3 regions of the Sphingomonas sp. GW821-FHT02B09 genome follow, and region 1 is predicted to be linked to each of the others. Evidence: riboswitches for the same ligand, from Rfam matches in the RefSeq annotation. Region 1 holds a riboswitch; each other region holds the start of a gene.

Evidence for each region. Region 1 has a riboswitch for cobalamin ahead of AC07U4_RS00750 (TonB-dependent receptor). Riboswitches for the same ligand answer to the same signal wherever they lie in the genome.
Region 2: linked by a shared signal. The riboswitch ahead of cobW (cobalamin biosynthesis protein CobW) and the one ahead of AC07U4_RS00750 (TonB-dependent receptor) in region 1 are both predicted to bind cobalamin.
Region 3: linked by a shared signal. The riboswitch ahead of AC07U4_RS15005 (TonB-dependent receptor plug domain-containing protein) and the one ahead of AC07U4_RS00750 (TonB-dependent receptor) in region 1 are both predicted to bind cobalamin.

Annotation. Positions count from the first base shown of each region.
Region 1 is NZ_JBWKVV010000001.1:169,687-172,960, reverse strand. Features, by position in the region: gene AC07U4_RS00755 (hypothetical protein) at 1-387, opposite strand, end outside; cobalamin riboswitch at 945-1,180, shown strand; gene AC07U4_RS00750 (TonB-dependent receptor) at 1,348-3,274, shown strand, end outside.
Region 2 is NZ_JBWKVV010000003.1:303,447-306,720, reverse strand. Features, by position in the region: gene cobN (cobaltochelatase subunit CobN) at 1-1,033, opposite strand, end outside; gene cobW (cobalamin biosynthesis protein CobW) at 1,043-2,086, opposite strand; cobalamin riboswitch at 2,267-2,497, opposite strand; gene AC07U4_RS15830 (response regulator) at 2,737-3,108, opposite strand.
Region 3 is NZ_JBWKVV010000003.1:120,079-123,352, forward strand. Features, by position in the region: gene AC07U4_RS15005 (TonB-dependent receptor plug domain-containing protein) at 1-1,587, opposite strand, end outside; cobalamin riboswitch at 1,724-1,927, opposite strand; gene cobU (bifunctional adenosylcobinamide kinase/adenosylcobinamide-phosphate guanylyltransferase) at 1,956-2,477, shown strand; gene AC07U4_RS15015 (response regulator transcription factor) at 2,571-3,254, opposite strand; gene AC07U4_RS15020 (DUF4118 domain-containing protein) at 3,254-3,274, opposite strand, start outside.

The DNA.
Region 1 (3,274 bases):
CATGAAGGAGGGATAGTATTCTGGCGGAGTGCCCGGTTCCGGGTTGGAAAGCGCTTCGATCGCCAGCGCGGAATAACCCTCGGCACGCAAGGGAGCAAGCAACTCCGTTGTGAAGCCGCGGTGCTCGGAACGTTCGTGGCTTTCGTTGATAATGACCAGCGACGTCTTGCGGGCCTGCTTCACTATCTCGTCTCTCGCGTCCCCGGCGCCCATTGCTGGAGCACAGGTGGTCGGTTGATAGTCGTCGCTGGTCGCGGCAATCAGATCCTCGCGTCCAAACAGGCTGAGGGTCTGCAGATTGGGGTCACCCGTCAGCGGGTGTTCCGCATCGACGCTGGCGAGTGCCTTGAGCCTGAAGTCGTTCAGGGTTCCCTCCTTCGGCGTCACCGTCGCGTAAGGCTTGATTAGAACGACGCCGCTTGCCTTCGGCGCAGGATCAGCCGCCCTGACGGTAGCGAGCGGAACTTAGGCCGTTGCGACGGTGGCGCACAAGGCGGTAGCGGACAGTAGCGTCTTGCGACTAACCATCTGGCAACGAAACATGATGCGATGATCTCCCAGCGATGCGTCCTCGTTCTTGAAAGCCGCAAGGTGGAGGGTAACAGGGCTGATCGGACCGTCAATCAAGGTGAACACTGGGCAACTGCTGCCCGGATGCCTGTAGGCGCTCGCCTTCAGATAGCTGTCGTCTTACTGCGAGAAGTTGGTGCTTTTCGATGACACTGCGATCTAGACTCGAACGACCAGAGAATCCGAAAAGTGGCACTGTTACCGGGTAGACCCAAGCGCGGTCATTCCCGCCCCCTTCGGTGGCTCCCGAACTTCCGACAGTCATAAAGGGGGCCGTCTCTCCGTCTGGACCTTTGCGATCGTAGCGTCGTCCGGTTGCACGACGGTTTCCGCCGATATACACAGTCATCGTCGACCTGTTCCATGCGAGCGGGCCGGCATGATCGCGTCGGTGCCCCGAGAGGGGCTTAATAGGGAACGCGGTGAAGGTGGTTCGCTGCCTGAATCCGAGGCTGTCCCTGCAACTGTAAGCGGCGAGCGCGATGCATATCGCTTCTTCCTGCACGGAAGGGGCAGCCACTGGGCCGGACGTAAGTCAGCGGGCCTGGGAAGGCCGTGCATCGTGTGATGACCCGTGAGCCAGGAGACCTGCCGGCGTCTGGTCGCTCTTGCCTGGCCCAGGGGGTGGCCGCGGCACGGTACTCCGTCGAGCGACGACGTGTGCGGTGGGGACCGCACGGGCATGCGTGCCGGTCGCGATGGCGTCCGGCCGGCGCGGATGTCGGCCGTTCGCGGAAGGTCCCTGCCGGGTTCGCTCGACGCCCGGGGATTATCGTAATGCCGTTCCTGTCATCCCGCCTCGCGTTCGCGGGCGCTTTGCTGTCGCCCGTCTTCGCAGGTCCGCTCGACGCCCAGTCCACGGCCACCGCCGGCGACGAGGACATCCTGATCGTCGGCCAGAATAGCCGTGACGCGCTCACCGAACCGAATACCACCGCGAGCCGCCTGGGCCTCACGCCGCTCGAGACCCCGGCAACGATCACGGTCATCGACGGCGCGACGATCCGCGCGCGTGGCGACATGTCCGTGGTCGATGCGGAAAGCCGGGCGCCCGGCATCAGCAACGCCGGCAATCCGGGTAACGGCGGCACCGCGCTCGCCGCGCGTGGCTTCAACGGTCAGGGATCGGTGTTGCAGCTCATCGACGGCGTACGGCTGTTTCCGGCCGCCGGCACGATCACCTTTCCGACCGATCCGTGGATGGTCGAGCGCATCGACATCCTGAGCGGTCCGGCCTCCGTGCTGTACGGCCAGGGCGCGCTTGGCGGTGCGGTCAATGTCCTGATGCGCAAACCCGATACGCAGCGGACCCAGGTGGAAGGCGAGCTCGGCCATGGCTCGCAGGACAGCTTCCATGTCGCAGCGGGCGCTGGCGGACCAGCCACCGAGCGCCTCTCCTATCGCATCGATGGCAGCTATCGCCGATCGGACGGCTATGTCGATCGCGGCCGGTCGCGCAGCTATGCCGTGTCGGGTACGTTGCGCTGGGCGCCGACCGACACGCTCGTCGTCACCGCGCGCGACGACTACGGCGACCAAAAGCCGATGCGCTATTTCGGCACGCCGCTGATCGACGGCCGGCTCGTCCACGGGCTCCGGGAACGGAACTACAACACACGCGACGGCGTCATCCGCTACCGTGACAACCGTACCAGTCTGCAGGTCGACTGGACGGCGAGCGATGCGCTTACCGTCAGCAACCAGGCCTATCGCCTGACGTCCAGACGCTCGTGGCTAAACCTCGAGAGCTATTGCTGGATCGCCGCGGACGGCGCGTGCCCCAACGGCAGCGGAAACGTCGGCACCCCCGGCCGCATCCTGCGCACCGACATGACCGGGATCGTCCACGATCAGACGCAGTGGGGCGATCAGGGCAGCGTGACGCTCAAGACGGGCATCGCCGAAGGCGTCGGCAACGCGCTTGTCGTGGGTTTCGACGTCAACCTCATCAAGCTGACCTATTCGCACAATTTCGGTTCGGCCCCGCAGATTTCCGAGGTCGATCCCTTGGCTTTCGATCCCGGCCGCATCATCGATACACAGGGCATCGCGCCACGCTATCGCACGCGGACCAACGAATATGCCGTCTTTGCCGAGGATCGGCTGACGCTCGGCAGGCACGTCTCGATCGTCGCCGGCCTGCGCTACGAGCGGGACACGATACGCCGCTGGTCGATCGACTATCCGGGAGGCGTCGCTACCGAGACATTCGCGCTCGCCAAGCATCTGCACCATGCGACCTGGCGGGTGGGAAGCGTCCACCAACCGACCTCGACCGTTTCGCTCTATGCGCAATATGCCACCGGCGTGGACCCGCTGGGGACGCTGACGACCTATTCGACCGGGCAGGTGCAGTTCAGCAACGCGGTGGGCGACCAGGTCGAAGTCGGCGCCAAGGCTGTGTTCCTTGACGGCCGCGGCACCGCAACGCTGGCCGCCTACCGCATCGTCAAGAAACGCCTGCTGGCGCAACTGACCCCATCGAGCCCGATCGAGCAGGTCGGCCAGCGATCGGCCAAGGGCATCGAAGCCGCGGTGTCGCTCGATCTGCCTTACGGTATCGGCATCGATGCCAACGGCAGCGTGCTCGACGCGACGTTCGACGATTTCCTCTCGGGCGGCACGCGCTTCGATGGCAATACCCCGCCGGACGTACCCGAGACGCTCGCCAATCTCTGGCTGCGCTGGACCGCCACGCGCGCGC
Region 2 (3,274 bases), on a different contig from region 1:
AGTCGAGGTCAGGGTCGCGCACCGCATCCTGCTTGCAACTGGCGATCCCGGCGAAGATGCGGCCGTCGACCTCGGGCAGCACCACGTGCATCGCGAGATCGGCGGGCGACAGGCCACGCGCGCTCTCCGCCCAGGCGGCCTGCGTCGAGGTGGCGAGCGCAACCTGGAAGACCGGCACGTCGGCGCCGTCGAGCGGCGACTCGGTCTCGTCGCGCGCCGAGAAGGCGGTGGCGTTGACGATCGCGACCGGGGCCAGCGCCTTGACCCATCGTGCGATCCAGCCGCGCGCCTGCGCATCCTTGAGCGACGGCGCGAACAGCGGGACGACGTCGAAGCCGCGCGCCGCCAGCGCCTCGGCGAGCGCCGCGACCGGATCGAGATCGGCGGCGAGCAGATAGGAGCGGTAGAAGGTGAGCAGTACCCGCGGCCGCGCCTCCGGTCGCATCGCGAGCGCCGCGGGGCAAGTGACGCCGTCCGCCTGCGTCCAGCCGCCGACCGGCGGAACCGCACGCACGCCGCGTACCGGTCCCGCCGCCAGTCCCGAGGCGAGCGCGAGCTGCGCCAGAGCCGCCTGCGCCGCGACCGCGCCGCCGGTGTCGCACAAGGCGGCGAGCCGGCCGAGCGTCGAGCCCGGCACCGTCGAGGCGGCGGTCAGCGCGGCGTCCTCGCGCCCGTCGGCGGCGAGCACCGCCAGCGCGATCCCCTGCGCCCGCGCCAGCGCCTCGACCTGTTGCAGGCCATAGGACCAATAGGACCGCCCGCCGATCAGCCGGATCAGTATGCCCTTCGCACCCGCCAGCGTCCGCTCGACATAGGTGTCGACCGACAGGGGATGCGCGAGATCGGCGAGATTGGCGAGCCGCAGCGACGGCAACGGCACGCCGCCGCCGCGCGCGGCATGCCAGCCCGCGGCGAATGCGCCGAGGTCGCTGTCGGAGAAGGACAGGACGACGAGATCCGCCGGTCGCTGGCCGAGATCGCGCGGCGTCGCGGTCTCCTCCAGGCCGTGGCTCTCGCGGAAGACGACGTGCATCGTGGCGGCTCAGCCGTTCAGCACGGGCCCGATCGTCGCGGGGTCGATGCGGTCGCGCTCGGCGATCACGACCAGCCGGGTGGCGCGCGCCTCGCCCGGCCGCCACGGCCGGTCGTATTGCGTCCGCACCCGCGCGCCGACCGCCTGGACGAGCAGTCGCATCGGCTTGCCGCGCACCGCCGCATAGCCCTTGACCCGCAACACGTCGGACTCGCGCGCGAGCCGTTCGATCCGCGCGACCAGATCGGCGGGATCGTCGATCTCGCCGGTTTCGTGGACGAGGCTGTCGAAATCGTCGTGCTCATGCTCGTCCTCGCCGTCATGATGCGAGGGGCGGGCGGCGATGTCGTCCTCGGCCGCGGCGTCGAGACCGAGGATCACCGCGGGATCGATCACGCCGTCGGTCAGCTCGACCACCGGCACCGGCCGCGGCGCCTCGGCGGCGATCACCGCGCGGGCGGCGGCGACGCCCTCCGGCCCGGCGAGGTCGGCCTTGGTCAGCAGCACCATGTCGGCACAGGCGAGCTGGTCCTCGAACACCTCCGCCAGCGGCGTCTCGTGGTCGATCCCCGGATCGGCGGCGCGCTGCGCGTCGAGCGCGGCGATATCGGTAGCGAAGCGACCGGCGGCGACCGCCTCGGCGTCGGCCAGCGCGATGACGCCGTCGACGGTGATGCGCGAGCGGATCGCCGGCCAGTCGAACGCCTTCAGCAGCGGCTTTGGCAGCGCGAGGCCCGAGGTCTCGATGAGGATATGGTCGGGGCGCGGGTCGAGCGCGAGCAAGGTCTCCACCGTCGGGATGAAATCGTCGGCGACGGTGCAGCAGATGCAGCCGTTGGCCAGCTCGACGACATTCTCCGCCGGGCAATCGGGGATCGCGCAGCCCTTCAGGATGTCGCCGTCGACACCCAAGGTGCCGAATTCGTTGACCACCACCGCCAGCCGGCGGCCGTTGGCGTTGCGGATCAGATGGCTGATCAGCGTCGTCTTGCCGGCGCCGAGGAAGCCGGTGACGATGGTGACGGGAATCTTGGCGAGCTGTGGATCGGCCACGGATGTTCCTTCGCGAGCGCCGCGACGACGAGAACACGGTGGGGCCACATATCGCCGATGCGCGAGCGACGGACGGGCGCTTCGCATGTCGCCCGCGCCACGCACCGATGCGGGCCAACCGCATGGGTCTTCGTCGCTCAGACGGAACACCGTGCCCCGGCCATCCCCTGGACCGAAGCAAGAGCGACCCTATCGCCGGCAGGTTTCCTGGCTCGCGGGTCGTCGCTCGGGGCACGGCCTTCCCGGGTCGGGCGAACCCTTGCCAGTGGCCGCCTTCCCGCGGGGGGAAGGCATGTGTCCGTCGCTCGCCGCTTACAGTTGCAGGGACAGCCGCGGCATTGGAGCCGAGGCCCCGCACCGCATTCCCATTTACGCCCTCTTGCGAAGAGCACCGACGCGATCATGGCACCGGAGACCGGCGCCGCCGGTCGACTTAGCCGCTACCGCCGGCTTTGCCAATCGCGCAGGCGGGCGGAGACGGCGATCGCTGTGTACGGTTTCGTACATAGCCCGTTTCCGGTCGACTTGCCGCCGTTAACCATTAGAGCCCGTGCGCAGCAGGAAGGGTTCTCCCGATCCTTCGTGTGCAGTTCTCCAGGACTGTCGGAGCCGTCGCCGCATCATGCCGGCGGCGGCTCCACCCCGCCCCGTCAATGCGCCGCGAGGTGTGCGGCCTCATCCTCGATCAGCCGGCTGATCGAGCGTTGCAGCGTATCGTGCGACACCGGCTTTTCGATCACCGTCGATCCCGGCGGGCATTCGCCGCAGCGTTCGGGATAGCCGGTGACGTAGAGGATCGGGATGCGGCGTCCCTTGGCGATCCGCTCGACCGCACGGACCCCGGAGCCGTGGACGAGCTTGACGTCGGCGATGATCATGCCCGGCATGCAGCGCTGCGCCGCCGCTTCCGCCGCTTCCTGCGTCTCCACGATCTCCGTGCTGCCGGCACCGGCGAGCACCGCGGCGTCGGCGACGAACTGGCCGAACAAATAGGAATCCTCGATGATCAGCACATGGGTCATGACCGCTCCCGGCAGTATCCGGGGGCCGGCAGGCCAGAGGTGGCGACGCCGTCTCCCGAACCGGCCCCTAATGCGTCATGCTGATCTAAGTTCCTGATAGAGGTCATTTTCCCCATGTTCGACGGGCGATGCGTCCGGTCCCCGGCACGGTGCGTTGACGCCGCGC
Region 3 (3,274 bases), on a different contig from region 1:
ATAGGCGGCGCTGACCGTCAGCGCCTCGACCGGGCGCAGCGTCAGCGCGAATTCCACGCCCTGCGCCCTTGCCCGCGCGACATTGTCATAGGTGCCGAACGGCCGGTCGGCGCAAATCCCCACGGACGTGTCGCAGGACACGAAGTTGATGAGGTCGAACGAGGTGCGGCGGAAATAGGTCGCGCTCGCCTCGACCGCGCCGTCGAGCGCCTTCTGCGCCACGCCCGCATCCCAGCCGCGCGAGCGTTCGGGGTTGAGCCGCGCATTCCCATATTCGCTCTGCAACTGATACAGGGTCGGCGCCTTGAACCCCTCGGAATAGCTTGCACGGAACGTGGTCGCGCCATCGTTGGGCGAATAGACGCCGCTGGCCGAGACGGTCGTCGCTCCGCCGAAGATACTGTGGTCGTCGTGGCGCACGCCGCCGGTCGCGGTCAGCCCGGCGACCGGCGTCACCGCGAGCTGGCCGTAGACGCTGAAGATCCGCGCCCGCCCCCGGGTCACCGGTCCGCCGTAGCTCGCCGTGGTGAAGCGCGACACCTCGCGCTCCGCGCCGAAGGTGGCGAACACCGCCGAACCAAGATCGGCGACGCCCTGATATTCGATCCGGTCGTTGCGCCCCTTGCCGGCGAAGGTCTCGGTCGGCGTGCCGTCGGGATCGTAATTGTGCCGGTCGGTATCGGTATGCGCATAGCCGAAGCGGTTGCGGAACCGGCCGTCGAACAGCGCCGCATTGAGTCCGGCATAGCCCGTCCATTGCTCGCTCGTGCCATATTCGCGCGTATCGCCAAAGGCGAAGGTGGGCGGCGGGAAGCCGTCGATATCGGTGCGGCCGTTGGAATAGAAACCGCGCACATCGACCGAGACGGTCGGCGCCAACGCGATGCCGAGGCTGCCGTTGGCCGCATAATTGCGATAGCCGTCGCGCTCCGTGCCGGGCGCATAGGCCGAGATGCCCTCGGTGGTGTAATAACCGCCGCCCAGGCTCGCCGACACCGGCCCCATCTTGCCAGAGACGTTGGCGAAGCCCTGCCCGGTTTCGTGCCAGCCGCCCTCGACGCGCGCGTTGACCGCGACCTGCTCGGTCGGCTGGCGGGTGATGAGGTTGACGACGCCGCCGATCGCCTGACTGCCCCACAGCACCGATTGCGCGCCGCGCAGCACCTCGATCCGCGCGATATTGCCGATCAGCAGCCCGCCGAAGTCGAAGCCGCCGCCCGGCGACGAGGGATCGTTGAGCTTGATCCCGTCGATCAGCGCGACGGTCTGGTCGCTCTCCGCGCCGCGGATGTTGACCGAGGTCGCGGTGCCGACGCCGCCGTTGCGCGTCACGCTGACGCCCGGCGTCTGGCGCAGCAGATCGGCGACGACCACCGCCTGCCGCTGGGTGATCGTCGCGGTGTCGAGGACGGTCACCGCCTGGCCGACGGTGGACGCGGGTCGCGCCTCGCGATTGGCGGTGACGAGGATGTCGCTGCCGGCGTCGGCGACCTGCTCGAGGCCGCTGGTCGATTGCGCGGTCTGGGCGAAGGCAGGTGTCGCGGCCGCGATGCACGGCAGCAGGATGAGACAGGCGTAGTTCTTCACGATGGTTTCCCCCTCGTTGCAACAACGGGAGCACGCACCGCGATTTCGCCGGAACCGGTCTGTCCGCCGCGCAACGCCCCCAACATCGTCGTCTCGCGAGGAAACCCTCGATCGCGCCGGCACACCCCGTCCGGACGAAGGACAACCGCGACGGGCAGGTCTCCTGGCTCGCGGGTCGTCGCCCTGCCCGGCCTTCCCGGATCGGGATGATCCAGTGGCGCGCGGGGAGCAGGGCTCGCCGGTCACAGTTGCGGGGGCAGCCCCGGCTGACGAGCTGCAAGGCTCGCTTCCGGGTTCCCTTTTCATCCCATCTCTGGGAACCTGTCGCATCGGCGCCCCTAGAACCCCGCGGAGACGAAGGCAAGATGATCGCAGCCAAGACGCTGTTCCTGGGCGGTGCCCGCTCGGGCAAAAGCCGGCTGGCGCAGGCCGCCGCCGAGCGCTGCGCCGGCCCGCTCCACTATCTCGCCACGGCCGAGGCGTGGGACGGCGAGATGACCGACCGGATCGCCCGCCACCGCGCCGACCGCGACACGCGCTGGACGACCGTCGAATGCCCGCTCGCGCTGCCCGAAGCGGTTGCCGCAATCGAGGATGGCGCGATCCTGATCGACTGCCTGACGCTCTGGCTGACCAACGTGATGCTCGGCGAGCACGACGTCGCGGCGCGGTCGGACGCCCTGCTCGCCGCGCTCGCCGCGACCCCGCTGCCGCTGTTCGTCGTCAGCAACGAGGTCGGGCTCGGCATCGTCCCCGACCATCCGCTCGGCCGCGCCTTCCGCGACGCCGCCGGCCGGCTCAACCAGCAGGTCGCCGCTGCGATGCGCGAGGTCTATTTCGTCGCCGCCGGGATGGTGCTGCCGTTACAGGCGTTTCCGGGGAGGGACTGATCCGCCCCTGACCCGTTCGTGCTGAGCCTGTCGAAGCACGGTGAGACCCACCTGCCCTTCGACGAGCGCAGGGCGAACGGTCGCCCCCCTCTTTCACCCCACCAGCAACCGATATCCCACGCCCAGTTCGTTGGCGATCACGCTCCCGGTCGCGTTCGGCTCTTCCAGCTTCAGGCGCAGGTTGCGCACGACGATGCGCAGATATTCCACCCGCGGATCGTCGTCGCCGCCCCAAGCCGCCGCAAGGATTCGCTGGTGCGTCACCACCCGCCCGGGGTGGCGGGCAAGCACCGCGAGCACGTCATGTTCCTTGCGCGTCAGGTGGAACGCCTCGCCGCCGCGCCGGACGAGGCGCTGGTCGAGGTCGATCTCCAGCCCGTCGCGGCGGATCACGCTCGTCGCCGCGGCATCGATGCCGCGGTGGCGCAGCGCCGCGCGCAGCCGGGCGAGCAATTCCTCGCCGTCGAACGGCTTGGTGACATAATCCTCGGCGCCGAGATCGAGCGCCGCGACCTTCTGATCGGTCGCGTCGCGCGCCGAGACGACGAGGATCACCGCGTCGCCCGCCTTGCGGATCAGCGGCACCAGTTCGAGCCCGTCGCGATCGGGCAGGCCGAGGTCGAGCAGCACCGCGTCGGGAACCTCGGCGGCGACGGCGGCCAGCGCCTCGCGGCCGTTGATCGCCTCGACCACCGCATAGCCGGCGCGTTCGAGCGTGTTGCGCATCAGCCGGCGGATCGGCTGTTCGTCGTCCACCACCAAGATCTTGGCCGCCATCAGTCGCCTTCCTCCACCAT